Regions from separate parts of the Streptomyces sp. NPDC046712 genome, predicted to be linked through region 2. Evidence: riboswitches for the same ligand, from Rfam matches in the RefSeq annotation. Region 2 holds a riboswitch; each other region holds the start of a gene.

What was found. A riboswitch is a leader RNA that binds a small molecule or an ion and turns the genes downstream of it on or off. The one in region 2 is predicted to bind cyclic di-AMP.
Positions count from the first base shown of each region.
Region 1: another riboswitch for cyclic di-AMP. It lies ahead of ABZ939_RS09720 (LysM peptidoglycan-binding domain-containing M23 family metallopeptidase); the one in region 2 lies ahead of ABZ939_RS06535 (M23 family metallopeptidase).
Region 3: another riboswitch for cyclic di-AMP. It lies ahead of ABZ939_RS26630 (M23 family metallopeptidase); the one in region 2 lies ahead of ABZ939_RS06535 (M23 family metallopeptidase).
Region 4: another riboswitch for cyclic di-AMP. It lies ahead of ABZ939_RS23685 (C40 family peptidase); the one in region 2 lies ahead of ABZ939_RS06535 (M23 family metallopeptidase).

Region 1 covers NZ_JBEYYW010000005.1:271,860-279,467, forward strand. Annotated here, with positions in the region: gene ABZ939_RS09705 (XRE family transcriptional regulator) at 1-95, shown strand, start outside; gene ABZ939_RS09710 (DUF6126 family protein) at 116-271, shown strand; gene ABZ939_RS09715 (tyrosine-protein phosphatase) at 287-1,099, opposite strand; cyclic di-AMP (ydaO/yuaA leader) riboswitch at 1,450-1,638, shown strand; gene ABZ939_RS09720 (LysM peptidoglycan-binding domain-containing M23 family metallopeptidase) at 1,643-2,626, shown strand; gene ABZ939_RS09725 (SGNH/GDSL hydrolase family protein) at 2,815-3,582, shown strand; gene ABZ939_RS09730 (STM4011 family radical SAM protein) at 3,569-4,471, opposite strand; gene ABZ939_RS09735 (STM4012 family radical SAM protein) at 4,484-5,815, opposite strand; gene ABZ939_RS09740 (STM4013/SEN3800 family hydrolase) at 5,812-6,633, opposite strand; gene ABZ939_RS09745 (STM4014 family protein) at 6,654-7,608, opposite strand, start outside.
Region 2 covers NZ_JBEYYW010000003.1:422,088-429,695, forward strand. Annotated here, with positions in the region: gene ABZ939_RS06515 (hypothetical protein) at 1-98, shown strand, start outside; gene ABZ939_RS06520 (PLP-dependent cysteine synthase family protein) at 160-1,185, shown strand; gene ABZ939_RS06525 (MFS transporter) at 1,182-2,396, shown strand; gene ABZ939_RS06530 (PP2C family protein-serine/threonine phosphatase) at 2,649-3,797, shown strand; cyclic di-AMP (ydaO/yuaA leader) riboswitch at 4,010-4,157, shown strand; gene ABZ939_RS06535 (M23 family metallopeptidase) at 4,169-5,260, shown strand; gene ABZ939_RS06540 (PrsW family intramembrane metalloprotease) at 5,328-6,635, opposite strand; gene trmB (tRNA (guanosine(46)-N7)-methyltransferase TrmB) at 6,680-7,399, opposite strand.
Region 3 covers NZ_JBEYYW010000023.1:38,542-46,149, reverse strand. Annotated here, with positions in the region: gene ABZ939_RS26645 (DNA topoisomerase IV subunit A) at 1-242, opposite strand, end outside; gene ABZ939_RS26640 (pitrilysin family protein) at 478-1,824, shown strand; gene ABZ939_RS26635 (pitrilysin family protein) at 1,851-3,218, shown strand; cyclic di-AMP (ydaO/yuaA leader) riboswitch at 3,420-3,586, shown strand; gene ABZ939_RS26630 (M23 family metallopeptidase) at 3,599-4,381, shown strand; gene ABZ939_RS26625 (GntR family transcriptional regulator) at 4,574-5,257, shown strand; gene ABZ939_RS26620 (HPr family phosphocarrier protein) at 5,418-5,699, opposite strand; gene ABZ939_RS26615 (GNAT family N-acetyltransferase) at 5,876-7,608, shown strand, end outside.
Region 4 covers NZ_JBEYYW010000018.1:162,780-170,387, forward strand. Annotated here, with positions in the region: gene ABZ939_RS23675 (ATP-dependent Clp protease proteolytic subunit) at 1-313, shown strand, start outside; gene ABZ939_RS23680 (hypothetical protein) at 321-626, shown strand; cyclic di-AMP (ydaO/yuaA leader) riboswitch at 941-1,138, shown strand; gene ABZ939_RS23685 (C40 family peptidase) at 1,142-1,615, shown strand; gene ABZ939_RS23690 (LysE family translocator) at 1,688-2,317, opposite strand; gene ABZ939_RS23695 (LysR family transcriptional regulator) at 2,390-3,298, shown strand; gene ABZ939_RS23700 (ATP-binding protein) at 3,301-3,729, opposite strand; gene ABZ939_RS23705 (8-amino-7-oxononanoate synthase) at 3,888-5,054, opposite strand; gene bioB (biotin synthase BioB) at 5,199-6,443, shown strand; gene ABZ939_RS23715 (adenosylmethionine--8-amino-7-oxononanoate transaminase) at 6,436-7,608, shown strand, end outside.

The DNA.
Region 1 (7,608 bases), on a different contig from region 2:
ACCGCGACGGGGCCGAGCTGCTCTTCGTCCACACGCTGATGCAGAGCCCCGCCGCCGAGCTGTGCCTCGGTGACGGAGCCCCCCATCTGCGCTGAGCCCTTCGGAAGGGGCAGATATGTCCGAGAAGTCCGCATCGATCACCGGCGAGGAGCGCGGCGAGGGCAAGTTCCCCAAGGGGCTCGTGCTCCGGCTCTTCGCCTATCTGGTGGCCGGGCACCTCTTCGCCGGGTTCCTCTACCTGCTGTTCATGCTCGGCGGGCAGAACCAGTAGCGGAGGGGGGAGGGGTCACCCCACGACGACGAGCCGCTCGCGCAGCCGCTCCCGGGTCTCGGGGCTGATCTTCAGGCCGTCCGAGAGGTAGCTCTCGACCGTGCCCCAGGTCTGCTCCATCGTCTCGAACGCCGCCCGCAGGTACTCCAGACGCGCATCGAAGAGCGGGCTGAGCAGCTCCATCACCTCGGGCGACATGGCGTCCGCGGCGGTGGAGCTGCGGCGCACCTTGTACCGGCGGTGCGGATCGTTCGACTTCACATAGTCGGCCTCGATCGCCTCGCGCTCGACGCCCACCGCGAGCAGCGAGATGGCTATGGACAGTCCGGCCCGGTCCTTGCCCGCCGCGCAGTGCATCAGCGCGGGGATGCTGTCCTCGGCCATCGCGTGCAGGATCCGGCTGTGCTCCGCCGTCCGCTCGACAATCATCTTCCGGTACGAATCGGACATTCGACCGGCCGCCTTGCCGTCACCCAGGGCGGCGCGGAGCTGCTCCAGCTCGCCGGTGCTGACCAGCTTCCAGAACTCCTTGCCGTCGGCCGGGTCGTTGAGCGGGATGTTCACATTCCGTACGCCGGGAAGTTCGACGTCCGCGCCCTCGACCTTCCGGTCCGCGTGATTGCGGAAATCGAAGATCGTGTGCAGCCCGAGGGTGGAGAGGAAGGCCGCGTCCTCCTCGGTGGCGTGCGCGAGGTGGCCGCTGCGGAAGAGGCGTCCGAACCGCACCGAACCACCGTCCACGGTCGGCAGGCCGCCCACGTCCCGGAAGTTGCGTACCCCGGCGAGCTCGGGTTCGGTCGACGGGACCTGCGGCAGCTGCTGCGTCACGAGTGCTCCTGAAGGTTGGCGGGTCGAGATCGGTTCCTGGGGCAATCATCCCGGGTGGGCTCGGCTCCGCATACCCCCGGGGCATGGGAATGGGTGTTCTGTCCGAATTGGGCCCTTAGGTATAACGCGCCCTGTTAATAGGGGAGATGGGCTTCGGTGCGTGAGCAGCGTCATAAAAGTGACGGACCGTGCCTGATCGTTCCGGGCAATCTCCTTACCGGAAAGGGGCATCGAGGTTCCGTCATCCACGGAGGGTGACCGGAATTCGGCGCGAATATCACGGCCGTGAATGCGAATGAAAAATGGCGGCTTGTTCGCCTCGACCCCGCTCGTCTACGGTCACCGTCAATCCGGTCGGACCGCCGAATCCTGCCACCGTCCGGAATCCGCACCCACCCACGTATGGCAGGAGCGGGGGACCCAGGTAAGTACGCCGAACCGGTAGATCCGGACGGCTCGGGGTGAAGTCGCGTGAGAACGCGGCCGGACATCTCCAGTCCGAACCCGACAGCTCACCTCGCAGGCGACGGAGAGGAATTCGCCATGCCCGCGAAGGGTAAGCATCGCCGTCCCAAGGTCAACCCGATCACGCGCGGATTCGTCGCCGCCGGCGCCGGTGGCGCCGTCGTCGCCCTGCCGCTCCTCGGTGCGACCGGAGCCCACGCCGCCGACAAGGGCGCCCCGGTCGTGACGCCCGAGCAGGCCGTTGCCGCCGTCGCCGCGGCTCCGGCCGCCGCCCCTGCCGCCGCGCCCGCCGCGAAGCCGAAGACGTACTCCGTCGTCCCCGGTGACTACCTGTCCAAGATCGCGGCCGAGCATCACCTGGCCGGCGGTTGGAAGAAGCTCTACGAGGACAACCGTCAGGTCGTCGGCGAGAACCCCTCGCTGATCTTCCCCGGCATGAAGCTCACCCTCGGCGCCAAGTCGACCGCCAAGGCGACCCCGAAGGCCACGGCCCCCAAGGCCGCCCCCAAGGCCGCCCCGAAGGCCGCGCCCAAGGCCGCTCCGAAGAAGGCCGAGAAGTCCTCCGCCAGTGCCGCCGAGTCGCGCAGCTCGCGCTCCACCGAGCGCAGCACGGTGGAATCCGCCCCCGCGCAGGCCGCCCCCGCGCAGGCCTCGTCCTCCGGCTGGGTCGCCCCTGTCGGCGGCGGTGTCTCCACCCCGTACCGCGCCTCCGGCTCCATGTGGTCCTCCGGTTACCACACCGGCGTCGACTTCATCGCCTCCTCCGGCACCTCGGTCAAGGCCGTCGGCGCGGGCACGGTCCACTCCGCCGGGTGGAGCGGCGCGTACGGCAACGAGGTCGTCATCCAGCACGCCGACGGCACGTACTCCCAGTACGCCCACCTCTCCTCCCTCTCCGTCTCCGCCGGTCAGACCGTCTCCGGCGGTCAGCAGATCGGCCTCTCCGGCTCGACCGGCAACTCCAGCGGTCCGCACCTGCACTTCGAGATCCGCACCGGACCGAGCTACGGCTCGGACATCGACCCGCTGGCCTACCTGCGCTCGCACGGCGTCGGCATCTGACGCACGCTCAGCACCCCGAAGGGGCCCGGCACCTGTGCCGGGCCCCTTCGGGCTTTCCGTATTCCGGCTTGGCAGAATCTTGAACGGTGGCGTATCTCACCAGGCGTCAACCCCTCCTTACGGTCGCGTAGGTCACACATGTAAGGGAAAGATGAGCTCCCGTGGCAGACGATTCGAGATCAAGAGACATGCACGTATTCGGGTCGTACGCGGCGATCGGTGACAGCTTCACCGAGGGCGTCGGAGACCCGGGGCCCGACGGGAAGTTCCTCGGCTGGGCGGACCGCTTCGCGGTGCTGCTCGCCGACCAGCTGCCGGAGCACGACGCATTCCGTTACGCCAACCTGGCCGTACGCGGCCGCCTCCTCGACCAGATCGTGGAGGAACAGGTGCCCCGCGCGAAGGAACTCGCCCCCGACCTGGTGAGCTTCTGCGCGGGCGGCAACGACATCATCCGCCCCGGCAGCGACCCCGACGACGTCGCCGAGCGCTTCGAGCGGGCCGTCGCCGAGCTGACCTCGGCCGTCGGCACGGTCATGGTGACGACCGGCTTCGACACCCGCGACGTACCCGTGCTGCGCCACCTGCGCGGCAAGATCGCCACCTACACGGCCCATGTCCGGGCCATCGCGGACCGCTACGGCTGCCCGGTCCTGGACCTGTGGTCGCTCAAGTCCGTGCAGGACAGGCGGGCTTGGGACGACGACCGGCTGCACCTCTCGCCCGAGGGTCACACCAGGGTCGCGCTGCGTGCCGCCCAGGTCCTCGGCATGGACGTGCCCGCCGACCCGGACCAGCCCTGGCCGCCGCTGCCGCCGAGGAACACGCTGGACGTGCGGCGCGACGACATCCACTGGGCCAAGGAGTACCTGGTGCCGTGGATCGGGCGACGGCTGCGGGGCGAGAGCTCGGGCGACCACGTGGAGGCGAAGCGCCCGGACCTCATGCCCCTCTGAGCACGACGGGGATCGATACGGGGTTCGGTGCGGGTTCGGGTGCGGGGATCCGTTCGGGGATCCGCTCCAGGACACCGCCGGCGAACACGTCGTACAGCGGCAGCGTCTCCAGATGGACGTAGCCGATGTGGCAGTCGCAGACGGCGAGGGGGCAGGCGCGCGGACGCAGGGCGGCACGGTATGAACCGTCGTAGAGCCGACCCAGCTCCGCCCTGACGAAATGGCAGCGCCGTACCGTTCCGTCGCCGTCGACGGAGATCACCGACTCGCCGGTCCGGCAGGGGAGACCGGCCGAGCGGTGCGGATGGCGGCTGTACGGGAAGAGGGGGTCGAGGGCCGTCCAGCCCTCGGCCTCCTCGTCGGTGTACGTGTGCCCTTCGGCCGCGTTCACCCAGAGGTAGACCTGGGGCGGGAGCTCGGCCCGCAGTCGCCGGGCGTGCTCCCGGTGCTCCGGCAGGCCGACGATCCCGACGCTGAAACGCGTGCCCCGGCGGGCCAACTCGTGGCACTTGGCGAGGAATCGGTCGTACGGCGTCTGCCCCGGGTGGTACGTGCACCAGAGCGCGAGGGTCGTGGGGTCGGCCTCGGCCAGCCAGTCGGTGCGGCAGCTCAGATTGGTCTGGATCGCCACCCGCTCGATGTGCGGGAGGTGTGACAGCTCGGTGAGGGCACGCCGGTACCAGGACCGGACCAGGCCCTCGCCCCACGGGGTGAAGAGAATCCTCAGCCGGTCGCCGGTCTGCGCGGCCGCCCAGGCGGAGAACCGTTCCAGTGCGGCCCGGTCGGCGCGCAACTGCTCGCGGCTGTCGCGGCGCTTGGCGAAGGGGCAGTAAGGACAGTCGTAGTCGCAGGAGGCGAGCGGGCCCCGGTAGAGGATCGTCAGGTCCATGCCGTCACCCCGCTACTTCGGCTCGTAGGCAGCCATCGCCGCCCGGACGGCCGGGGAGAACAGTGCGGGACCGAGCGCGTCCGAGTGGGCCAGGCCCTCGGGGGAGAGCCGCAGCAGGCCGGCGGGGGCCGTCGGATCAAGCCAGCCGAGCGCCTCGAACCGGCCCAGTTCGACAGGGAAGTCCACGAACGGCGAGGAGCCGAAGCGCTCTTCGTACCCGGCCGTCGACATGCCCCCGGCCTGGAGGAGGGACTGGAGCAGATGGCGGCGGCGGGCCTCGTCCGCGTCGACCCACCGGCCCACCTGGGCCCGCGTGAAGTCATCCGTCCCGGTGTAGGTGTCGATGATCGAGCGGACCTCCCTCATGTCGACGGCGTAGTCGAAGGAGTAGTGCAGCGAGGAGGTGTACGAGCGGGCCCCGCAGCCCAGGCCGATCATCCCGTCGGTCTGGCAGGCGTAGTCGTCGGCCCCCTGCGGCGGGGCGTCCGCGCGCCGGAACATCCGCATCGACACCTGCTCGTAGCCCCGGGCGAGCAGATGGTCCCGGCCGTGGCGGTAGAGCCGCAACCGCTGCTCGTCCCAGTCCCGGTCCGCGGTGGGCGAGAGCCGGCCGAGACCGGTGAGCGGGCGGATGTAGAGGGGATAGAGATAGAGCTCCTCGGGCGCCCAGGCGAGCGCCGCGTCGAGGGAGTGGGTCCAGGTGCGCTCGGTCTGGCCGTCGATCCCGTAGATCAGGTCGATGTTGAGGACGGGGACGCCGGTGTCCCGGATACGGGCGAGCGCGGCCTCGACATCGGCGCGGCGCTGGGGGCGTACGGCGGCTCGGGCCTCGGCCTCGACGAAGCTCTGCACACCGATGCTGAGCCGCGTGGCGCCCCGCTCGGCCAGCACCGCGAGCCGGTCGGCGGTCGCCGTCGAGGGGGAGGTCTCCACGGAGAGCGGGACGGCCCGCAGGTCCGCTCCCATCCGCTTCTCCGCGATGTCGCAGAGCCGTGTCAGCTCGTCGGCGGTGAGGAACGTGGGCGTGCCGCCGCCGAAGGCGGCCGTGGCGAAGTGGACCGGTCCGGCGTCGCCGAGCGCCTCCCGCACCGCTGTCGCCTGGCGGTCGAGCGCGTCGAGATAGCGGGTGGTCAGCTCGTCCGGGGCGCCGATCCGGGTGAAGAGATTGCAGAAGCCGCAGCGGACCTCGCAGAACGGTATGTGCGCGTAGAGGGAGAGCGTGTCCTTCGGCTCGCCCGCCCACAGCGCCGCGAGATCGGGCGCGGGGTCGGGGAGCTGCCGGTACGCGGTCTTGTGCGGGTAGGCGTAGACATAGCTCTGGTACGGGCGTGGCACCTCGGTCATGCGACCGCCTCCCGCTCCGGGCCGGCCAGGACGAAGTGCGCGTACGGAACGGTCCACACGACCTCGTGGCCGAGCCGGTGACCGGTGAAGCCGTCCTCCCCGTACGCCGTACCGTGGTCGGAGCAGACGATCGCGAAACAGTTCCGGCGCCTGCTCATGGCGGCGAAGAGGCGGCCGATGTGCCGGTCGACGTACTCCAGTGCCGCCGCGTGCGTGGCCCGGCTGTCCCCGGCCTCCCGGGTCGCGCCGGGCAGATGGAACCAGTTGGGCTGGTGCAGCGCGGAGACGTTGACGAAGAGGAAGAGCCGCTGCTCGTGCGGGAGCGAGGCGACGATCTCCTCGGCGCGGGTCACCTGGGACTCGAAGGAGGTGGGGGACGTGACGCCGAAGCCCGGTTCCCAGTGGCTCTCCTGGAAGAGGCCCGGCAGGACGGAGCCGAGGGGCGCCTGGTTGTTGAAGAAGCCGACCCCGCCGATGCACGCCGTGCGGTAGCCCTCCTTCGCCAGAGCGGAGACGAGATCGGGGGTGTCGTGGACGAAGGTGCCGTCCGCGGTGGTCTCGCTGCCCGCGAACCGTGCGGCGAAGAGCCGCGGGTGCGGGCCGGGGGTGGCCGGGGTCGGCAGGAAGCCCGCGAAGATCGCCTGGTGGGAGGCGTAGGTGAAGCTGCCGGGGGCATGCCGGCGCTCCCAGCGGCCGCCGGGGAGGTGCCGGGCCAGGTGGGGGATGCGGCCGGCGGCGGCGAGCTCCGCCGCCACGTCGTACCGGAGGGTGTCGAGCGTGACAAGGAGGAGATCGTGGCTGCCCACGATCTCGTTCATGTCGGGTGCGGGCGGCTCGTTCACGCGGTGCTCGTTCCTGTGGTGCGGGTGGTGCGGGAGCTGTCAGGGGAGGGGGAGCTGAGGGTGGTGCGGGCGGTCCGGGTCGTGCTGGGGGCGGTCCGGGCGCTGCCGGCGCGGCTGAGCGCGGCGACCTGGGCCGCGTAGGTGTCCAGACCCTCCGCGCCGGTGCCCGGCAGGCCGGTGAGCCCGGGGAGCAGATCGCCGAAGGCGTTGACCTCGCCGACGGCGAAGCGGCGCCAGCCGGCGCCCGGCAGCAGATCGACACCGACGCACTGCGTGCCGGGGAACGCGGCGGCGGCCCGCTCGCACACGTCGAGCGCGTCCGCCCACCGGCCGCCCGCTCCGGCGACGGCCGCGCGCACGGCGCCCAGATCGCCCCGGGCGCCGCCCAGATGGAGATTGGTCATGGGCGAGCGGCTGGTCCGGACGACGGCATGGGTGGCCCGGCCGGCGGTCACCACCACCCGCAGATCGGCCGCGCGGCCGCCCTGGGCCGCCTTCGGCAACCAGCGCTCGATGTGCAGCCCGTCGGGGGCGAGCGCGTCCACGACGGCGGCGACCTCGCGCTCCGTCGTGTAACGGCGCACCCGGAGGGAGTTGAAGAGCCGTCCGTCCGGGGCGAGTTCCACGGAGGTCGTGGCCTGCACCCGGCCGGCGCCGTTCGTCTCCAGGGCCAACACCCCCGAGGCGGACGAGCCATGGGCGAGTTTCACGAACACCCGGCGCAGCCCGGAGGCGGCCATCAGGGAACGGAGGTCCGCCCAGCCGGCCACGGGCGGGGCGTCCGCGCCGGACGTCGGCGAGTCCGGCACCGGGACCATGGCCTCGCGCAGCCGGGCATGCGCGAGCCGCTTGTCGAACAGCACCGCCAGCTCGTCGGGGTCGTCGACCAGGACCGCCCCGGCGTCGCCGACGCTCCGGGCGAGCCGCGCCGTGGCGGCCGTGAACGCCTCG
Region 2 (7,608 bases):
TCCCCGCCGATCCGCACGCGCGCTGCGTCCGCGACCGGGCGGGACCCGGACCCGAGCCGGGTCGTCTGCTGATCGCCCTCGGAGTGGACCGGAACTGAGCCGGGTCGCACGACACGACCAGGCTCCCTTTCGGCGTACCACTTCAAGGACGTATCTCCGATGCCCCTGACGAACAACCTGCTGTCCGTCGCCGCGCAGACCGTCGGCAACACCCCGGTGCTGTGGATGGACGACGGCTACTGGGCCAAACTCGAAGGCTTCAATTTCGGCGGCATCAAGGACCGTGCCGCCCTGCACATGGTCGAACAGGCACGCCGCCGCGGAGAGTTGCGGCCCGGCGCGCCCATCGTCGAGTCGACCTCCGGCACGCTCGGCCTCGGCCTCGCGCTGGCCGGAGTGCTGCACGGCCACCCCGTCCATGTCGTCACCGACCCCGGTCTCGAACCGATCGTCGAGCGGATGCTCGTCGCCCACGGCGCCCGGGTGCACGTCGTGCCGGAGCCGAGCCCGCAGGGCGGCTGGCAGCAGGCCCGCATGGACCGCGTGGCCGAGCTGCTGACGAGCCTCGACGGAGCGTGGTGGCCGAACCAGTACGGCAACCCCGACAACCCCGAGGCGTACGGAGGGCTCGCCGCCGAGCTGTCCGCGCAGCTCGACCGGATCGACGTCCTGGTCTGCGCGGTGGGGACCGGCGGGCACTCCGCGGGCATCTCCCGGGCGCTGCGGGCCACGTCCAGCCCCGCCCTGGAGCTGGTCGGCGTGGACAGTGTCCACTCCACCGTCTTCGGTCTGCCGGCCGGCGAGCGGCTGATGCGCGGGCTCGGCTCCTCCATCCATCCCGGCAACGTCGACCACGCGGCCTTCGACGAGATCCACTGGGTCGGGCCGGCGGACGCGGTCCGGGCCGCCCGACGGCTGGCGTCGCGTCAGTTCGCCACGGGCGGCTGGAGCGTGGGCGCGGTCGCGCTGGTGGCCGGGTGGCTGGCCCGCACCCGGCCACGCGGGACGCGGATCGCGGCCGTCTTCCCTGACGGGCCGCAGCGGTACTTCGACACGGTCTTCAGCGACGAGTTCTGCGCGGCGCACGGACTGCTCGACGCTCCGCCGCGCGAGGAGCCCGCTGCGTACGAGGGAGAGGCGAAGGTCGACGGCTGGACCCGCCGCGTCCTGGAGCGGGTCCGATGAGCACTCAGGCGTCGGCCCCCGCCAAGGACGGGATCTGGCGGCAGAGCCGCACCTTCGAACCGGCGGTACGGCTGCTCTTCCTCAACCAGCTGACCATCAACCTCGGCTTCTACATGCTGATGCCGTACCTCGCCGCGCATCTCTCGGACGGGCTCTCCATGGCGGCCTGGGCCGTCGGGCTCGTCCTCGGCGTACGGAACCTCTCGCAGCAGGGCATGTTCCTGGTCGGCGGGGCGCTCGCCGACCGGCTCGGCTTCAAGCCGCTGATCGTCGCGGGCTGCGCGCTGCGGACGGCGGGCTTCGGGGCGCTCGCGTTCGCCCAGTCGCTGCCGGTGCTGATCGCCGCCTCGGTGGCGACGGGTCTGGCGGGGGCGTTGTTCAACCCGGCCGTGCGGGCGTACCTCGCGGCGGAGGCGGGGGAGCGGCGCGTGGAGGCGTTCGCGCTGTTCAACACGTACTACCAGGCCGGGATCCTGCTCGGGCCGCTGGTGGGGGTGGCGCTGACGGGGGTGTCGTTCCGGCTGACGTGTGTGGTGGCGGCGGTGCTGTTCGCCGTACTGACGCTGGTGCAGCTGCGGCACCTGCCGGTACGGGGGAAGGCGTCCGACGAGGACGGGGAGGTGGAGGAGCGGGGGCAGTTCCGTACGGTGCTGACCAACCGCACGTTCTGGCTCTTCTCGCTGGCGATGACCGGCTCGTACGTCCTGTCCTTCCAGGTCTATCTGGCGCTGCCGCTGGCCGCGGACAGCACGGCGGCGACGACCGCGCTGTTCGTGGTCTCCGCGCTCGTGGCGCTGGCGGGCCAGCTGCGGATCACGGCCTGGTGCAAGCGGCGGCTGAGCCGGGAGCGGTGTCTGGTCCTCGGCCTGGTGCTGATGGGCGGGGCCTTCCTGCTGCCGCCGGCCGTGCCCGGGGTCGTGGGCCTGCTGCTGTGCTCGGCGGTCCTGGCGGTCGCGAACGCGGTTCTGTACCCGTACGAGATGGACACGGTCGTCGCGCTGTCGGGCGGGCGGTGGGTGGCCACGCACTACGGGCTCTACAACACCGTGTGCGGGATCGGGATCACGCTCGGGAACCTGGGGACGGGCGTGCTGCTCGATATGACGGGGTGGTCGGCGACGCCGTGGCTGGTGCTGTGCGGGGTCGGGCTGGTGTGCGCGGGCGCGGTCCGGCTGCTGGCGCGGGGCGGACGGCTGGGCGCGGGCGGCTGACCGGGCGGGTCCGGCGCCTGGGGCCGCGGCTGACCGGGCGGGTCCGGCGTCTGACCGGGCGGGGTGGCGGCTGACGGTGCGGGGTGGCGCTGACCGGGCGGGGTGGCGGCCGACTGTGTGGGGGCGGGCGGGTGTCGCCCACTTGGCCGAGCGGGGGTCGCCACGCGGCGCGGCTCCCGCCACCCTGGGGAGGGCGCGGTACCGTCCGTCGCCGTGGCCGGACCGGGCAGGAGAGCACAGGTGGGGCAGCAGGTGGCGGGAAACGGGGAAACCAAGAACCCGCGCCCCCGCGCCGAGCGTGCCCGCCGGTTCGTCCGCGCCCTGCCGCCGTTGGTCATCGTGGGCGGCATCGTCTTCGACCTCTCCACGCCGGCGGCCTACACGGCTTCGCCGATGTTCTCGGCCGCGCCGCTCATCGCCGCCCCGTTCTTCTCGATGCTGACCACCCTGCTCACCGGCATCGCGGCCGTCCTCGCCAGCGTGGGCCTGCACATCTACAACCACACCGTCGACGAGATCCCGGCGCTCACCGAGAGCCTGACCGTCTTCACGGTCTCGGCGCTCGCCCTGCTCGTCAACCGGGTCGTGCGGCGCAGCGGCGAGCGGCTCGCCTCCGCCCGCGTGATCGCGGCGACCGCCCAGAAGGCGGTCCTGCCCACGCCCGCCGAGCGGATCGGCGGGCTGCAGGTCGCGGCCCGCTACGAGGCCGCGCAGGCGGACGCGTTCATCGGCGGCGACCTCTTCGCCGTCCAGGACACGCCGTACGGGGTACGGCTCGTGGTCGGCGACGTCCGGGGCAAGGGGCTCGACGCGGTCGAGGCCGTCGCCGTCGTCATCGGCGCCTTCCGGGAGGCGGCCGAGCAGGAGGCGACGCTGGAGGGCGTCGCGCAGCGTCTGGAGCGGGCTCTGGCCCGGGAGGGGACCCGGCGCGACGGCCTGGACGCCTTCGAGGGGTTCACCACCGCCGTCCTGGCCGAGATCCCGCGCGGCGCCGGTCTCGTACGGGTGGTGAACCGCGGTCATCCCGAGCCGTTGCTGCTGTACGCGGACGGGAGTCTGGCGCTTCTGGAGCCGAGCGAGGCGGCGCTGCCCCTGGGCATGGGCGAGCTGGCCGCGTGGCCGGACCGGGCCGACGAGACCCCGTACCCGCCGGGCACGACGCTGCTGCTCTACACCGACGGGCTCTCCGAAGCCCGCGATGCCGAGGGGGCCTTCTACGATCCCGCCGAGCGGCTCTCCGGGCGGATCTTCCCGGGGCCCGAGGAGCTGCTCGACGCGATCGTGGACGACGTCCGCCGGTACACGGGCGGGGGTTCGACGGACGACATGGCGCTGCTCGCGGTGAGCCGTCCGGCGGCGGGGCAGCCGGAGCGGCGGCGGACGATGCCGGTGGTTCCGTGACCATCCGTAGTGGAGAGGTACCGCTGCGATAACAATTGATACATCGTCAGATTCCCTGCCCTGCGGCGGGCTCTTGCTGAAGCGGGATCAAATCGGGCTGTACCAGCTCAATCTCGTGAATGATCAACCAGAACAGCTTGGAATCCGGCCCCCGTGTCTATTAACGTTCGATAACGCAGCGCGGTCGTCCCAGCCGTCGTAAGAGACGGCACCGTGCGCACGCGCCGAATCCTGAAAAGGAACCGGGGAACCACCACTTGGGGTGAATCGGGCACTTTCGCACCTGTGCGACAGCGCCCGTAGGAGACCTTCCTGCTCCGAACCCGTCAGCTAACCCGGTAGGCGAGAAGGAAGGAAAGGAGTACGCCTCCGTGGCGTCCAACACCCCTGCCCCCGAAGCCCACTTCGATGCGTTCGGTGCCTCGGGTGCCGCCGGTTCGGACGACGACGCCACGACCTGGGGGGAGTGGAACCCCACCGAGGACTCCCTCCGTCAGCAGGCCCGCTCCGGTGGCCGCCACCGGGTCGTGAAGCAGCGCTCCGGCTTCGCCCGCTCCTCCACCGTCCTCGGCGTCGGTGTCATCGCGGCGGTCGGCGCGGGTGGCATGGCCACCGCCAAGGAGAAGCCCCCGGTCTCCATCTCGCTCCCGGACCTGAACCTGCCGGACGCCTCCGACCTCCCGGGCGTCGGCGAGTTCATCTCCGACGGGGACGAGGACGCGAACGGCACGGGTTCCGGGACGAACAACCCGCAGCCGCTCACCGCCTCCCTCGCCCTCCCCGCCGACGCGGCGGCGAAGACCGACGGCGGCTCCGCGTCCGAGTCCACCGCCGACGCCGGCGAGGCGCTGCGCGCGCGCATCCTCCAGCAGGCCGAGCAGCAGCAGGCCTCCGCCGACGCCGCCGAGAAGGCCGAGGCGGAGAAGCTGGCCGCCGAGAAGGCCGCGGCCGAGGCGGCGGCGAAGGTCGAAGCGGCCGAGAAGGCGGCGGCCGAGGCGAAGCAGAAGGCGGAGGAGGAAGCGGCCGCCAAGGCCGAGGCGGAGCGCCTGGCCAAGCTCGCGGCGAGCTACTCCCTGCCCACCTCCTCGTACACCCTCACCTCCACGTACGGCCAGTCCGGCTCCATGTGGTCCTCCGGCTACCACACCGGCCTCGACTTCGCGGCGCCCACCGGCACCCCGGTCAAGGCGGTGCACGGCGGCACGATCAAGTCGGCGGGCTGGTCCGGCTCCTACGGCTACCGGATCGTCCTGGAGCTGGAGGACGGTTCGGAGGTCTGGTACGCGCACCTGTCCTCGATGACGGTGAACGTGGGCCAGTCCGTGGGCACCGGCGAGACGATCGGCCGCGTGGGTGCGACCGGCAACGTGACCGGCCCGCACCTGCACCTGGAGGTCCACACCGCGGGCGGCGACGGCATCGACCCGGCCGCCTGGCTGCGCGACAAGGGCCTGTCGGTCTGAGTCTCCGACGCGATCACGCGCCGGCTCCGCCCAGGGCCTGTCCGACCCCTGATCCGCCGGACAGGCCCTAACTGCGGTACGGGTTGTAGCCGCCGTAGTCCAGGTACTGCGGCGGCGCCCAGACCTGGCCGGTCGCCCGCGCCGCATACGTCAACGCGGGAGAGGCGACCGCCTTGCGCTGCCAGAGGTGGTGGAGCAGCTCCTGCTCGCGGGCAGTGAAGTCCGGGCCGGCCGCGCCGCGCTGGGCACGGTGGCGCAGGAAGGCGAGGGTCGTCGCGAACGCCTCGTACTCCCCGACCGCGGTGGCGGCCGGCAGGCCGTACGTGCGACGGGCGAAGTCACGGGCGAGGGAACGGGCCCGCATCGAGGACAGCGCGAGCGGCTCGGCCGGGGAGAGCCAGCCCGCCGCCGCGTAGGCCGGGAGCTGCCCGGATATCGTGCGCAGCTCCCGCTGTCTGCTCCATATCGCCAGCCAGGTCAGCAGACCGAAGGCGGGCACCATGAACATCCCGTACACGGCGAAGAAGCCCAACGGCCCCAGGATCGACGCCGAGCTGTTCCACAGGGCGTGCACGCCCATCGCGAGGACGAGGCCGGTCACCGGGAGCAGGACGCGCCGCACGCGCTGACGCCGGGTGGCGAGGGCCGCGAAGCCGAAGCCGAGGCCGGTGAGCACCGTGAAGAGCGGATGGGCGAACGGCGACATCACGATCCGTACGAAGAAGGTCCCGGCGGTCACCGAACCGATGCCGGACGTGCCGATCTCCTGGTCCTCGCCGAAGGCCCGGCCGAGATAGAGGATGTTCTCGGTGAAGGCGAAACCGCTGGCGGTGAGGCCGGCGATCACGACGCCGTCGACGAGACCGGTGAACTCACGGCGGCGGAGCAGGAAGATCAGCAGCACGGCGGCCGCCTTGGCGCTCTCCTCCACGACCGGCGCCACGACCGTGGCGCCGAGGGTGTCGGCGGAGGTCGGGTCGGCCGTGGCGGTCGCTATCCAGCGGACGGCGAAGGAGTTCGCGAGGATCGCGACGAGCGCGGCGGCGAAGGCGCCCCAGCAGAACGCGAAGATCAGGTTCCGCCAGGGGCCGGGTTCGACGCGGTCGAGCCAGCGGAAGGCGGCCACGAGGAGAGGGACGGGCAGGACGGCCAGGCCGAGACCGACGAGGAAGCCCTCGGTGCCGGTCTGCTCCCGCACCATCGCCAGGATCACCAGCGCGCAGAGCGTGAGCACGGCGGCCACGGCGACGATCCGGACCACCTTGCTGCGCCAGAAGGCGCGACGGGGCCGGTAGCGCCATTGGGCGCGGTCCGGGACGGCCGGGAAGGCCGGCTCCTCGGTGTCCCGGGCAGGGACGGGCACGTGGTTCGACACGTGAGTGACCCTAACGAGGTGCACTGACACCCCGCGAGCAAGTTCTATTTCCTGTGGAAAAGCAGGTCGTGCACGACGTGGCCCTTGTCGAGGCCCTGCCCCTCGAAGCGGGTGAGGGGACGGAAGGCGGGGCGGGGCGCGTAGCCGCCGTCGGCCTGGGTGTTCTCGAAGTCGGGGTGGGCGGAGAGGACCTCGAGCATCTGCTCGGCGTACTCCTCCCAGTCGGTGGCGCAGTGCAGCACGGCACCGGGCTTCATCCGGGTCGCGAGCAGGGTGAGGAACTCGGGCTGGATGAGGCGCCGCTTGTTGTGACGCTTCTTGGGCCAGGGGTCCGGGAAGTAGACGCGGCAGCCGTCGAGGGAGTCGGCGGCGAGCATCTCGCGGAGCAGGATGATCGCGTCGCCGTTGGCGACCCGGACGTTCTCCAGGCCGTTCCGGTCGGCGAGACCGAGGAGGTTGCCCTGGCCGGGGGTGTGCACGTCCACGGCGAGGATGCCGGTACCGGGGTCGGCGGCGGCCATCTGGGCGGTGGCCTCGCCCATGCCGAAGCCGATCTCCAGGACGACGGGCAGACCGTCGAACATCTCGGTCAGATCGAGGACCCGCTTGCCGTCGATGTCCAGGCCCCAGTCGGGCCAGCGCTTGAGCATCGCCTCGGCCTGACCGGCGGTGACGCGGCTGCGACGGGGCTGGAAGCTGCGGATGCGCCGCTCGTGGTGCGAGCCGGCGGGATCGGGCAGGGGCCCTTCCCCCGCGGCGAACATCCGGCTACCGCGCCGGGCGACGACGGGCTCGGCGACGGACTGCGTGGCGGTTTCTCGAGACTCAGACACAATGCCCCGATTCTACGGCGTGTCGGAGAAAGCCCGCGGGCCTCCGGCGGCGGCCCTCTGTCGGGGGCCCGGAGTGAGGCGGGCCTCCCCCGCAGGCCCCGGAGCGAGGCGGTTGGGGCAGGGCGAAGGGGCGCGAACGA
Region 3 (7,608 bases), on a different contig from region 2:
ACGACGCGGGCGCACTTCACATAGCCGCGGTCGGGGCGCAGGCCCATCTCGTTCATCTGGTAGACGATGCGGCGCTGCACCGGCTTCATGCCGTCGCGGGCATCAGGCAGCGCGCGGGAGTAGATCACCGAGTACGCGTACTCGAGGAAGGAGCCCTGCATCTCGTCGACGACGTCGATGTCGAGGATCCTCTCCTCGAACGCGTCGTCCGGCGGCGGTGTCTTCGTGCTGCGGCGGGCCATCGCGGCTGCGGCTCCTTCACCAACAAGGTTGATCTGACGCGGACCATTGTGGACCGTCCCACCGACAACGCCGACCGCGACCCGGGCATGGCCCCCCGCGGGCCCGTCGTCAGCCGTGGCTGACGCCGGTGGGACACGGAAGAGGGACGGCGCGAACCAGCGGGAACTTCGCCAGGTGTCAGTGCGCTTGCATAGGGTGGCAGGACTTTTCCATATCGCGATCGAAGGGACGTACATGCCCATGGGTCACACGGCCACGGCAGAGGCCGGCTCCGGCGGCCTGACAGCGACCGAGCACCGGCTGGCCAACGGCCTGCGGGTGGTGCTCTCCGAGGACCACCTGACCCCGGTCGCCGCGGTCTGCCTCTGGTACGACGTCGGCTCGCGCCACGAGGTCGCGGGCCGTACCGGCCTCGCCCATCTCTTCGAGCACCTGATGTTCCAGGGCTCGAAGCAGGTCCACGGCAACGGTCACTTCGAGCTGGTGCAGGGCGCGGGTGGCTCGCTCAACGGCACGACGAGCTTCGAGCGCACCAACTACTTCGAGACCATGCCCACCCACCAGCTGGAGCTGGCGCTCTGGCTGGAGGCGGACCGCATGGGCTCGCTGCTTTCCGCTCTGGACGACGAGTCCATGGAGAACCAGCGGGACGTCGTCAAGAACGAGCGCCGCCAGCGGTACGACAACGTGCCCTACGGCACGGCCTTCGAGAAGCTCACCGCCCTCGCCTACCCCGAGGGCCACCCGTACCACCACACGCCGATCGGCTCCATGGCGGACCTGGACGCGGCGACGCTCGAGGACGCGCGGGCTTTCTTCCGCACGTACTACGCGCCGAACAACGCGGTGCTCTCGGTCGTCGGCGACATCGACCCCGCGCAGACCCTGGCCTGGATCGAGAAGTACTTCGGCTCCATCCCGTCCCACGACGGCAAGCTGCCGCCGCGCGACGGCACGCTGCCGGAGACCATCGGGGAGCAGCTGCGCGAGGTCGTCGAGGAGGAGGTCCCGGCCCGCGCGCTGATGGCCGCCTACCGGCTCCCGCACGACGGCACGCGCGAGTGCGACGCCGCCGACCTGGCCCTGACCGTCCTCGGCGGTGGCGAGTCCTCGCGGCTCCACAACCGCCTGGTCCGCCGCGACCGCACGGCGGTGGCCGCCGGCTTCGGCCTGCTGCGACTGGCCGGCGCGCCCTCGCTGGGCTGGCTGGACGTCAAGACGTCCGGCGGGGTCGAGGTGCCCGAGATCGAGGCCGCCGTCGACGAGGAGCTGGCCCGGTTCGCCGCCGAGGGCCCGACGCCCGAGGAGATGGAGCGCGCCCAGGCCCAGTTGGAGCGCGAGTGGCTGGACCGGCTGGGTACGGTCGCGGGCCGCGCCGACGAACTGTGCCGCTTCGCGGTCCTGTTCGGCGACCCGCAGCTCGCCCTCACCGCCGTGCACCGGGTCCTGGACGTCACCGCGGCGGAGGTGCAGGCGGTCGCCAAGGCCCGACTGCGCCCGGACAACCGCGCGGTGCTCGTCTACGAGCCGATCGGCACCGAACAGAGCGACAGCGACGAGGAAGAGGGAGCGGACCAGTGACCGACGCTGCCGCGTCTTTGACGAGCATGGACTTCCACCCGCAGCCGAAGCCCGGCACAGCACGCCCCTGGGCCTTCCCGGCCCCGGACCGCGGAGCGCTGGACAACGGCCTGACCGTGCTGCGCTGCCACCGCCCCGGCCAGCAGGTGATCGCCGTCGAGATCATCCTCGACGCGCCGCTGGACGCCGAGCCCGAGGGCCTGGACGGCGTCGCCACGATCATGGCCCGCGCCCTCTCCGAGGGCACGGACAAGCACTCCGCCGAGGAGTTCGCGGCCGAGCTGGAGCGCTGCGGCGCCACGCTCGACGCGCACGCCGACCATCCGGGCGTACGGGTCTCCCTGGAGGTCCCCGCCTCCCGGCTGCCCAAGGCGCTCGGTCTGCTCTCCGAGGCGCTGATCGCGCCGGCCTTCCTCGACACCGAGGTCGAGCGGCTGGTGCGCAACCGGCTCGACGAGATCCCGCACGAGACGGCCAACCCGGCCCGCCGGGCCGCCAAGCAGCTCTCCAAGGAGCTGTTCCCGGCCACCTCCCGCATGTCGCGGCCGCGCCAGGGCACCGAGGAGACGGTGGAGGCGATCGACGCCGCGGCCGTCCGCGCCTTCTACGAGGGGTACGTCCGGCCCTCCACGGCCACCGCCGTGGTCGTCGGCGACCTGACCGACGTGAATCTGGACAAGATTCTCGCCGAGACGCTGGGCGAGTGGACGGGGAACACCGCGGAGCCGCGCCCCGTCCCGCCGATCACGGCCGACGACACCGGCCGGGTCGTCATCGTGGACCGGCCGGGCGCTGTGCAGACCCAGCTGCTCATCGGGCGCGTCGGCGCCGACCGGCACGACCGCGTCTGGCCGGCCCAGGTCCTCGGCACGTACTGCCTCGGCGGCACCCTCACCTCCCGCCTGGACCGCGTCCTGCGCGAGGAGAAGGGCTACACGTACGGCGTGCGGGCCTTCGGTCAGGTGCTGCGCTCCGACGGCCAGGGCCACGGCGCCTCGATGCTCGCCATCAGCGGCTCCGTCGACACCCCCAACACCGGCCCGGCACTTGACGACCTGTGGAAGGTGCTGCGCACCCTCGCCGCGGAGGGTCTGACGGACGCCGAGCGCGATGTGGCCGTGCAGAACCTGGTGGGCGTGGCCCCGCTGAAGTACGAGACGGCCGCCTCCGTCGCCGCGACGCTCGCCGACCAGGTCGAGCAGCATCTTCCGGACGACTTCCAGGCGCAGTTGTACGCGCGTCTGGCCGAGACCGGGACGGTGGAGGCGACGGCGGCCGTCGTCAACGCCTTCCCGGTGGACCGTCTGGTCACCGTGCTCGTCGGTGACGCGGCACAGATCGAGGAGCCGGTGCGCGCCCTCGGCATCGGCGAAGTGACCGTTGTCACGGGCTGATTGAGGCAACCGAGCGCCACTTCGAGGACCCCGACGTCAGGTTACGTCGGGGTCCTCCCCTTTGTCCGTATTACTGGAGAGGGTGGGCGTATGCCCTGTGGCATGTCTTACAAACAGGCGTGTCTGTTTGGTGATTGAAAGACGGTCCGCTTAGCGTCGGTCCGGCTGTTCGCCAGTTGCACCCGCCGCACCCGCGGCATCGGACAGTCATCGCCGAGTCCCCGTCAGGCGCGAGCCTGGGGAGCCGGGGACCCACACGAAGTCCCTGGGGTGAATCGGACGCCTTCGCATCCGTGCGGAGGGGTCCGTAGGAGACCTTCCTGCTCCGAACCCGTCAGCTAACCCGGTAGGCGAGAAGGAAGGAAAGGATCAGCCACTACATGGCGTTCACCCGTGCCACCGGGAAGCATCGTGGTCCGAGCCGTCTGGCGCGCCGCAGCGCGGGCATCGCCGGCGTCGCGACGCTCGCCACCACCGGCGTCATCGGAACCCTCGCCTCCCCGGCGCTCGCCGCCGACGCGGACTCCCCCTCCCTCGAGGACACCGGCCTGACCCAGGTCGTCGCCGCCGACTCCCTCGCGGACACGATCGACGCCCAGGCCGCCGCCCAGGAGCGCGAGGCCGCCGAGGCCCTGGAGCGGGCCAAGGCCGAGGCCCGTGCGAAGGCCGAGGCGAAGCGCAAGGCCGAGGCCCGCGCCAAGGAGATCCGCGAGGCCAAGGAGCGCGCCGCCCGCGAGGCCGAGCGCAAGCGCCTGAACTCCTTCCAGCTCCCCGTGGCCGGCTCGTACGTGACCACCAGCTACAAGGCCGGCGGCGCGCTCTGGTCCTCCGGCAGCCACTCCGGCGTCGACTTCCGCGCCGCCTCCGGCAGCCGGGTCGTCTCCGTCGGCTCCGGCACCGTCGTCGAGGCCGGCTGGGGCGGCGCGTACGGCAACAACATCGTCATCCGGATGAACGACGGCACGTACACCCAGTACGGTCACCTGTCGGCCATCAGTGTCTCGGTCGGCCAGTCCGTCACCCCGGGCCAGCAGATAGGCCTCTCCGGCTCGACCGGCAACTCGACCGGCCCGCACCTCCACTTCGAGGCGCGCACCACCGCCGAGTACGGCTCCGACATCAACCCGGTCGCGTACCTGCGCGCCCGCGGCGTGAACGTCTGAGACGCGTCCGAGGCGTGAGGGCCTGACAAGGCCCGCTCCGCAGCACGTCAGAAAAGCCCCGGCTCGTACAGAGCCGGGGCTTTTCGTTGGCCAAAAGATATCCATGTTCCCGGAGACCCATCCGAAATACCGCCCTGCTGCAATAGAGTCGCCGACGAACCGGTTTCGCGCGGATTAAGGCGGAGGTCGAACATGCGCATTCCCGCGCACTCGGTATGCACGGCGATTCGGGACGACATCGTCTCCGGGGTCTTCGCATGCGGCAGCCGGCTGACCGAGGAGCAGCTGGCCCGCCGCTACGGAGTCTCCCGCGTCCCGGTCCGCGAGGCCCTGCGCACCCTGGAGTCCGAGGGCTTCGTGATCACCCGCCGCCACGCGGGCGCCCATGTCGCCGAGCCCACCGAGCAGGAGGCGGCGGACCTGCTCGACGTACGGGCCCTGCTCGAGCCGCTCGGCGCCGCCCGCGCCGCCCAGCGCCGCACCGAGGCCCACCTCAAGGTGCTGCGCGGCCTGGTCAGGCTGGGGCAGGAACGGGCCAGGCGCGGCCAGGGCGAGGATCTGCGCTCGCTCGGCGGCTGGTTCCACGAGACGCTTGCGCAGGCCTCCGGCAGCCCGGCACTCACGGCGCTGCTCACCCAGCTGCGGCACAAGATCGCCTGGATGTACGCGGTCGAGCCAGCCGCCCAGCCCGTCGAGGCATGGGCCGAGCACGGGGCGATCGTGGACGCGGTGGCGCGCGGCGACGCCGAACGGGCCCGAGCCCTGACCGCGCTGCACGCGGAGCGCTCCCTGGCGCAGCACCGGCTGAAGCGGTCGGAGCGCGGACGTGTGAGGGCTTCGCAACACGTCGTAAACACCGCGAGCGTCCGCAATTAACATGCGGGCCGTATACAAAGAATGAGAATTCGGCGGGCCTCTTTTGCGCTGCCTGAATTCCCGAGAAATCGGCGGAGCGGTCCGCGAGGTAAAACAATGGAGCCGCACCCGCCGTCATTTCGGCGTGTGCGGCTCCCTCGGAAGTCCTGTCGGAATTCGGTCAGACGGTCTCGGGAAGCTCCTCGAGCCCCTCGGCAACCAGCTTCGCCAGACGGTCCAGAGCGGCCTCGGCGCCGTCGGCGTCCGAAGCGAGCACGATCTCCTCGCCGCCCTGCGCGCCCAGGCCGAGCACCGCGAGCATCGACGCGGCGTTCACCGGGTTGCCATCGGCCTTGGCGATCGTCACGGGGACGCCGGAGGCCGTGGCGGCACGGACGAAGATGGAGGCGGGGCGGGCGTGCAGGCCCTCGGCCCAGCCGACGTTGACGCGGCGCTCAGCCATGGTGTTGCCCTTCAAGTCTCAAGCGGGTTGTCTAGACCAGTCTCTCACGGGTGGCGGGGTGCTCGTAGCCGACCTCCGGCCCTGCGGCGGGGGCCGATCGGTGCTCCCTACCTTGCATGGCGCACAAGCGCCGCGCGACCGGTGCCACTGTCGTATCCCGGCCGTACGCTTGCCCCATGCAGAGCGCGTCGGAACAGCCGGAACACCCGGAACACGCCTACCCCGACCACTGGGAAGCGGATGTGGTCCTCCGTGACGGCGGTACCGCGCGCATCAGGCCCATCACCGTCGACGACGCCGACCGGCTCGTCAGCTTCTACGAGCAGGTCTCGGACGAGTCGAAGTACTACCGCTTCTTCGCGCCCTACCCGCGGCTCTCCGCCAAGGACGTGCACCGCTTCACCCACCACGACTTCGTGGACAGGGTGGGACTCGCGGCGACCGTCGGCGGGGAGTTCATCGCCACCGTGCGGTACGACCGGATCAACGACCAGGGGCTGCCCGCGTCGGCGCCCGCCGACGAGGCCGAGGTCGCCTTCCTGGTCCAGGACGCGCACCAGGGAAGGGGCGTGGCCTCCGCGCTGCTCGAGCACATCGCGGCGGTGGCGCGGGAGCGGGACATCAGACGGTTCGCGGCGGAGGTGCTGCCGGCCAACACTAAGATGATCAAGGTCTTCACGGACGCGGGGTACACCCAGAAGCGCAGCTTCGAGGACGGCTCCGTGCGGCTGCACCTCGACCTGGAGCCCACCGACCGCTCGCTCGCCGTGCAGCGCGCCCGTGAGCAGCGGGCCGAGGCGCGCTCGGTGCAGCGCCTCCTCGCGCCAGGCGCGGTCGCCGTCATCGGGGCCGGACGTGCGCCGGGCGGGGTCGGCCGGACGGTCCTGCGTAACCTGCTGGGCTCCGGGTTCACCGGTCGTACGTACGCCGTGAACCGCGCGCTGGGGGAGGAAGCCGTCACGCTCGACGGGGTGGCAGCCTTCCGCTCCGTCGGGGACATCGGCGAACCGGTCGACCTGGCGATCGTGGCGGTGCCCGCCGAGCGGGTGCCGGAGGCGGTCGCCGACTGCGGCGAGCACGGGGTGCAGGGTCTCGTCGTGCTCTCGGCGGGGTACGCGGAGAGCGGCCCGGAAGGGCGGGAGCGGCAGCGCGAACTGGTGCGGCAGGCCCGCTCGTACGGGATGCGGATCATCGGCCCCAACGCCTTCGGGATCATCAACACCTCGGCCGACGTCCGGCTGAACGCCTCGCTCGCGCCGCAGATGCCGGCCGACGGGCGGATCGGACTCTTCACCCAGTCGGGCGCGATCGGCATCGCGCTGCTCGCCGGACTGCACCGCCGGGGCGCCGGCCTCTCCTCCTTCATCTCCGCGGGCAACCGGGCGGACGTCTCGGGAAACGATTTCCTTCAGCACTGGTACGACGACCCCGCGACCGACGTCGTCCTGCTGTACCTGGAGTCGATCGGGAACCCCCGGAAGTTCACCCGGCTGGCCCGGCGGACGGCGGCGGTCAAGCCGGTGGTGGTGGTCAAGGGCGCCCGGCACAGCGGGAGCGCGCCGCCGGGACACCGGGTACCGGTCACGCGGATTCCGCACGCCACCGTCTCCGCGCTGCTCCGGCAGGCCGGGGTCATCCGCGTCGACACGGTCACCGAACTCGTCGACGCGGGCCTGCTCCTCGCGGGCCAGCCGCTGCCGGCCGGGCCGCGGGTGGCGATCCTCGGCAACTCCGAGTCGCTCGGGCTGCTGACGTACGACGCCTGTCTGACGGAAGGGCTGCGTCCGCTGCGCCCGATCGACCTGACGACGGGGGCGAGCCCGGCGGACTTCCGCGCCGCGCTGGCGGCCGCGCTGGTGGACGACGCCTGTGACGCGGTCGTGGTGACGGCGATCCCGTGGGTCGGCGA
Region 4 (7,608 bases), on a different contig from region 2:
CGTGCTGCTCGCGGCCGGCGCGCCCGGGAAGCGGCTCGCGCTGCCCGGCGCCCGGGTCGTGCTCCAGCAGCCCACGATGGACGAGCCGTTGCAGGGGCAGCCCAGCGATCTCGACATCCAGGCACGGGAATTGCTCCGGCTGCGCGCGATGATGGCCGGGATGCTGGTCACCCACACCGGCCGGAGCCGTGAGCGGATCGACGCCGACATCGACCGCGTCACGATTCTCGACGCGTCGGCCGCCACGGCGTACGGCCTGGTGGATCACGTGATCCAGAACCGTGGGGCGTCCGGCGGCGCCGGAGCGAGGTGAGCCGGAGATGGTTCCCGAGCTGCCGCCGCTGCCCGCCCTGACGCGCGCCGAGGGTGAGTTCGTCGACGCCTATCTCGAAGTCGTCGACCTTCTTGGACGAATCAATCCATCCAGAACCTTGCATACTTATGGGGCGCTGCGAGCGGCACAGGCCCTGGTGGGGCGGGCGACCGCCCTCCGCGATGCCCTGACGGTCATGCATGTACGCGGCGAGACCGAGGTGCACACGGAGACATTGGCCCGCGCGCTGCGGGTGTTGGACGGAGAGCGCCGCGCGGAGCGGGTCACCGTGCCTGGGACACGAGCGAGTTGACATATCCGCGTGTCGTGTCGAGGTCCACTCGGGGCATCGCGGCCATAGAAATCCTCCCTCGTTCGGCGTAGTCGACGAATCGACATATGTGCGGGGTGGGTTGCGCAGCAGGTGTACGCATCTGGCGGAATCGGGCGTTTCTCCCCTGGTACAAGGCTCGTCGGCCAAACCTCAGAAGATCACGAAACATGTCTGTCCACCCGAATGGATCAGTCGTGAGCAGCCTCACATAACGTCGTTTCAACTCGGATTTCGCCCCGGATGTGAGTCAAGATCCCTCACGACGACAAGCCCCCGCCACCGCGGCGGGGCGGTCCGGGCGGACGCCGAGTCCTGCCGCTGTCCCGGATGTCTGGTCGACAGGAGTGGATCGGCAGGAGTGGAGGACCCAGGCAGTACGGGACGACCGAGCAGTGGGGCCGTTCCTCGGGGTGAAGCCGCAGCCGCGGCCGGGCAACTTCGCCAGTCCGAACCCGACAGGTCATCCTTCACAGGCGGCTGACGAAGGGTTGCGCATGACTGCGCAGATTCATGTCCCGTCCCTGCTGTCCCGGGCCGGAGCCGTCTCGGCTCTCACCCTCGCCGCCGTCGGCGGCACGATGCTGGCACCCGGCGCCACCTCGGAGGCCCAGGCCGCGACCTCGCACGCCGGCAAGGCGCTGAGCATCGCGGCCTCGAAGAAGGGATCGCCCTACAAGTACGGAGCGACCGGACCGACCCGGTTCGACTGCTCGGGGCTCACGCTCTACTCGTACAAGAAGGCGGGCAAGTCGCTGCCCCGTACCGCGCAGCAGCAGTACAACAAGACCCGGCACATCTCCGCGTCCAGCCGGAAGCAGGGGGACCTGGTCTTCTTCCACTCGGGTGGAAGGGTCTACCACGTGGGCATCTACGCCGGGAACAACAAGATCTGGCACTCGCCCAAGCAGGGTTCCTGGGTGAAGCTCGACAAGATCTGGTCGTCGAGGGTCTACTACGGCCGGGTGTGACGACGGCCTGACCCGCTGACGAGTGCCGTCACGGGGGGGTGCGGTGGCGCCGCCGCACCCTCGACACCGGCCTCAGTTCCCCGCGAGGGGAGCCGACAGCAGGGTCAGCCCCAGGGCGGCGAGCGCGCCGCCCGTCACCCCCTGTACGGTCCTGGCCGTCCGCGGACGCCGCAGCCAGTGGCCGAGCCGGTCCACCAGGACCGCCACCAGGGGGAACCACAGCAGGGCCAGCAGCACCACGATCGACGCGAGGAGCAGCGTGCGCGGTACGACCGCGACGCCGTCCGGCACGAACTGCGGCAGCAGAGTCAGGAACAGCACCGGTGCCTTCGGGTTGAGCACATTGGCCAGGAACCCCTGACGCAACGCGCGGGACAGGTTCGCCTCACCGGCGGTGTCGGCCGACGGCTCCCCCGTCGCCCGCAGCGCGCCGCGCAGCGCCTGCACGCCGAGGAAGAGCACGTACGCGCCGCCGGCGATCTGCAGCACCCGGTAGAGCACGGGTACGGCGATCAGTACCGCCGCGAGCCCCGCCACCGCGAGGGCGGTGTGCACCAGGAGCCCGCCCGCCACACCGACGGCGGAGGCCACCCCGGCCCGCCGGGAGGCCAGAGCACTGCGTACGACGACGGTGAAGTCCGCGCCCGGCATGGCCACCATGCCCGCCGCGACCCCGATGAAGGCGATCAGCTGTCCGTCCATGACCCCAGCGTGCCCGCCGCGAGCCTTTAGTGTGTACTGGCAATCTCGTGGGTCTGCCCAAAGGAATGCTTTATGCAGGATCTGGTGCGGCTCGCGGCTCTGGTGGCGGTCGCCGAGGACGGCTCGATCACTCGGGCCGCCGCCCGGCTCGGATACACCCCGCCCGCGCTCTCGCAGCAGCTCGCCAAATTGGAGCGGGAGGCGGGCGCCGCTCTGCTCGTCCGCCATCACCGGGGCGCGCGGCTGACGCCCGCGGGTGAACTGCTCGTCACCCGTGCGCGCCGGGTCCTGGACGAGATGGAGCGGGCGCGTCATGAGCTCGCGCAGCTCAGCGGGCTCTCCGGCGGGCAGCTCCGGGTGGGCACCTTCACCACCGTGGGCATCCATCTGCTGCCGCCGGTCCTGAGTGCGTTCCGGCGGGCCCATCCGGACGTGGAGCTGACGGTCGCCGAGTACGAGCCGCCGGGCGGGGTGGTCGCGGTGGCGGAGGGTGAGGTCGATCTGGCGCTCACCCACACCTACGAGCCCGCCGAGCCCGCCCCGCTGCCGCCGGGGGTCCTGCTGGAGCCCCTGCTGGTCGAGGAGTTGGTCCTGGTCACGGCCCCGGGTCATGTCCTGGCGGAGAGCTCGGGCCGGCTGCCGATCGCGGAGCTCGCCGGTCAGCCGTTGATCAGCAGCGCGCCGGACCATCCGCCGAGGCGGGGTGTGGAGGGTGCTCTCGCCCGGGTCGGCGCGACTCCGTCGGTCGTCTGCCGGACGCCGGGCTACGCGCTGGTGTGCGCGCTGGTCAGCGCGGGACTCGGGGTGGCGGTGGTGCCGGAGATGGTCGCGGCGATGGCGTCGTCCCCACTGGGCGTACGGACGTTGGATCCGACGTCGTTCCGCCGGACGATCTCGGTGGCGCACCGCGGCGAGGAGTCGGGTCCGGCGGCGCGGTCGCTGCGGGCGCTGCTGCGCGGCGGGTTCGCCCGGGGCGCGTGACCCTAGTTCGGGGAGGACGTCCAGGGGAGGTTGATCCAGACCGTCTTGCCGCCCTCGTCGGTCGGGGTGACCGAGAGCCGGCCGCCCGCCTCCGCCGTCAGGAAGCGGATGATGACCATCCCCCGGCCGTTGTCCTGCTGGACCGCCGCCGGCAGCCGCTTGGGCCAGCGGGGGTGGCTGTCGGTGACCCCGATGTGCAGCTGCTCCTCGCGCTCCAGGCGGACGTCGACCGTGAAGGTGGGCGACTGCCCGAAGGTGTGCTGGACGGCGTTGGTGGCCAGTTCCGAGACGATCAGCCGGACCGTGTCGGCGGTGTCGCCGGCCTCCGCGAGCCCCCAGCCGGTCAGGACGTCGGCGACATATCTCCGGGCGGCGGACACCGAGGCGGGATCGCTCGGCAGAGTGACGGTTGCTTCCTGGTGGTCTGCCATGGCGACGCTGTCCCTTTCCCACCGGGCCCGGCCCGGATTGCGCTTCGCGTCAGAGTGCCACCGATCGTGCCGCCCTGTGCGGCCATCCACCAAGATATGTGCATATGTGTCGCCCGAAGCGGTGAACTCTGCTATCAGAGACCGCATTTGGGTCGCGATCAGGGGGCCGATGGTGCAGTGCGCACGATCGTCTCCACCGCCCGGTCGATCTGCGCCTGCGTCAGATCCGCGCGGGCCGTCAGCCGCAGTCGAGAGATGCCGTCCGGGACGGACGGGGGCCGGAAGCAGCCCACCGCGAGGCCCTGTTCGCGGCAGTCGGCCGCCCACCGCAGCGCGGCCTCGGGCGAAGGGGCGCGCACCGAGACGACGGCCGCGTCCGGGCGTACGGCGGTCAGTCCGGCCTCGGTGAGCATCCGGTGCAGCGTGGTGGCGACGGTACGCGCGCGCTCGGCGAGGCCGGGCTCACCGTGGATCATCCGCAGGCTCGCGAGGGCGGCGCCCGCGGCGGCCGGGGCGAGTCCGGTGTCGAAGATGAACGTCCGGGCCGCGTTGACCAGGTGCTCGACGACCCGGGCGGGCCCGAGGACGGCGCCGCCCTGGCTGCCCAGCGACTTGGAGAGGGTGAGGGTGGCGACGACGTCCTCCTCGCCCGCGAGACCCGCGGCGTGCAGGGCGCCCCGGCCGCCGTCGCCGAGTACGCCCAGGCCGTGGGCGTCGTCCACGACGAGCGCGGCACCATGGGCCCGGCAGGCCCCGGCGAGCTCGGTCAGCGGCGCCTTGTCGCCGTCCACGGAGAAGACGGAGTCGGAGACGACGAGGGCCCGGCGGCCCTCGTGGGCCCGCAGGGTCTTGCGTACCGCCTCGGGGTCGCTGTGCGGCACCACTGCCGTCTCGGCGCGCGAGAGCCGGCAGCCGTCGACGATCGAGGCGTGGTTGCCGGCGTCCGAGACGATCAGCGAGTCGCGGCTGCTCAGCGCGGTGAGCGCGGCGAGGTTGGCGGTGTAGCCGGAGGAGAAGACGAGGGCCGCCTCGAATCCGCAGAACTCGGCGAGTTCGCGCTCCAGCCGGGTGTGCAGCCGGGTGGTGCCGGTCACGAGGCGCGATCCGGTGGAGCCTGCGCCCCAGCGCCGTGCCGCCTCGGCCGCCGCCTCTGTGATCTCCGGCCGGCGGGTCAGTCCGAGGTAGTCGTTGCTCGCCAGGTCGAGCAGGTCCGATTCCGCGGCGCGGGGCCTGAGCGTACGGACGAGACCCGCCCGCTCGCGACGGCGCGCCTCGGCGTCGGTCCAGTCGAACGCGGTCCGGCGGGTGTCCTCGTCCCGGTGCATGGGCCAGATCCTTTTGTAGGCAGCGCACAGACCCTAACCGTCCGTGGCCGAGGTCAGGGTGTGGCCATGCACACACCTGAATCCGGCTCGTTTGTTCAGTTCCTCCTTGGCCGCGGGGTGTGCCGTAGGCCAGGATCAGCCCTTATGGACCTGCTGAACACGCTGGTGGACAAGGGGCTGCGGCGCGAGCTGCCGAGCCGTGAAGAAGCGCTCGCCGTGCTGGCGACCTCCGACGACGAACTGCTCGATGTGGTGGCCGCGGCCGGCAAGGTGCGCCGCCGGTGGTTCGGGCGTCGGGTGAAGCTCAACTACCTGGTCAATCTGAAGTCCGGGCTGTGCCCGGAGGACTGCTCGTACTGTTCCCAGCGGCTCGGCTCCACGGCCGGGATCCTGAAGTACACCTGGCTGAAGCCGGACGAGGCGTCCCAGGCGGCCGCCGCCGGTGTCGCGGGCGGTGCGAAGCGGGTGTGCCTCGTGGCGAGCGGCCGCGGTCCGACGGACCGCGACGTGGACCGCGTCGGCAAGACCATCGAGGCGATCAAGGAGCAGAACGAGGGCGTCGAGGTGTGCGCGTGCCTCGGCCTGCTCTCCGACGGGCAGGCGGAGCGGCTGCGCGAGGCCGGCGCCGACGCGTACAACCACAACCTCAACACGTCCGAGGGGACGTACGGGGAGATCACCACCACCCACACCTACGCGGACCGCGTGGACACCGTGCAGAAGGCGCACGCCGCGGGGCTCTCGGCCTGCTCGGGCCTGATCGCGGGCATGGGCGAGAGCGACGAGGACCTCGTCGACGTGGTGTTCGCGCTGCGTGAGCTGGACTCGGACTCGGTGCCGGTGAACTTCCTGATCCCGTTCGAGGGCACGCCGCTGGCGAAGGAGTGGAACCTCACCCCGCAGCGCTGTCTGCGGATCCTGGCGATGGTCCGGTTCGTCTGCCCGGACGTCGAGGTACGGATCGCGGGCGGGCGCGAGGTGCATCTGCGCTCGATGCAGCCGCTCGCGCTGAACATCGCGAACTCGATCTTCCTCGGCGACTACCTGACCAGCGAGGGCCAGGCCGGCAAGGCAGACCTGGACATGATCGCGGACGCGGGCTTCGAGGTGGAGGGCGCGGGCACGACCACGCTCCCCGCGCACCGGGCGGACGCGCTCGCGGCGGCGGGTGCGGGCAGTGGCTGCGGCTCCTCGGCGTCGGCGGGCTGCGGCTCGCACGCCGAGGCGGGCGCGGGCTGTGGCTCGCACGCCGAGGCGGGCGGTGGCTGCGGGCCGTGCGGTGCCGCGGCTCCGGCGGACGAGGCCCCGGCCGAGGTGCCGGAGGCCCGTACCGATCTGGTGGCGGTGCGCCGGCGTGGCGCCGGAACGGACCTCGCGCCGAATGCGTAACGAGGAACTGCTGGCCCTGGACCGGGCGCACGTCTGGCATCCGTACGGCCCCATGCCGGGCCGTGCGGAGCCGCTGGTCGTCGAGTCCGCGTCCGGGGTGCGGCTCAGGCTGGCCGAACCCTCCCACGGGCAGACCGAGTTGATCGACGGCATGTCCTCCTGGTGGTCCGCGATCCACGGCTACAACCACCCCGTGCTCAACGAGGCGGTCCGTGGCCAGCTGGACCGGATGAGCCATGTCATGTTCGGCGGGCTGACCCATGAGCCGGCCGTCCGGCTCGCCGCCCGCCTGGTCGAGATCACCCCCGAACCGCTCCGGCACGTCTTCCTGAGCGACTCGGGCTCGGTCGCCGTCGAGGTCGCGGTGAAGATGTGCCTCCAGCACTGGCGCTCGGTGGGCCGGCCCGGCAAGCAGCGGCTGCTCACCTGGCGCGGCGGCTACCACGGCGACACCTGGCAGCCGATGTCCGTGTGCGACCCCAAGGGCGGGATGCACGAGCTCTGGTCGGGCGTGCTCCAGCGCCAGGTGTTCGTGGACCCGCCGCCCGTCGCGTACGAGGAGTCGTACGCGGAGCTGCTGCGCGAGGCGATCGGGCGGCACGCGGACGAGCTGGCCGCGGTGATCGTGGAGCCGGTGGTGCAGGGCGCGGGCGGCATGCGGTTCCACTCGGCCGAGTACCTGCGGGTGCTCAGGGAGGCGTGCGACGAGCACGACGTCCTGCTGGTCTTCGACGAGATCGCGACCGGCTTCGGCCGTACGGGAGCGCTGTTCGCCGCGGACCACGCCGGGGTCTCCCCCGACGTCATGTGTGTCGGCAAGGCGCTGACCGGCGGTTATCTGTCGATGGCGGCGACGCTGTGCTCGGCGCGGGTGGCCGACGGGATCTCGCGCGGCGAGGTCCCGGTGCTCGCCCACGGGCCGACGTTCATGGGCAACCCGCTGGCCTCGGCCGTGGCCTGCGCCTCGATCGATCTGCTGCTGTCCCAGGACTGGGCGGTGGAGGTCAAGCGGATCGAGGCGGGCCTGCGGGAGGGTCTCGCCGCCACCGCCGCGCTGCCGGGGGTACGGGACGTGCGCGTCCTCGGCGCCATCGGCGTCGTCCAGCTCGACCACGAGGTCGACATGGCCGCGGCGACGGAGGCGGCGGTCCGTGCGGGCGTGTGG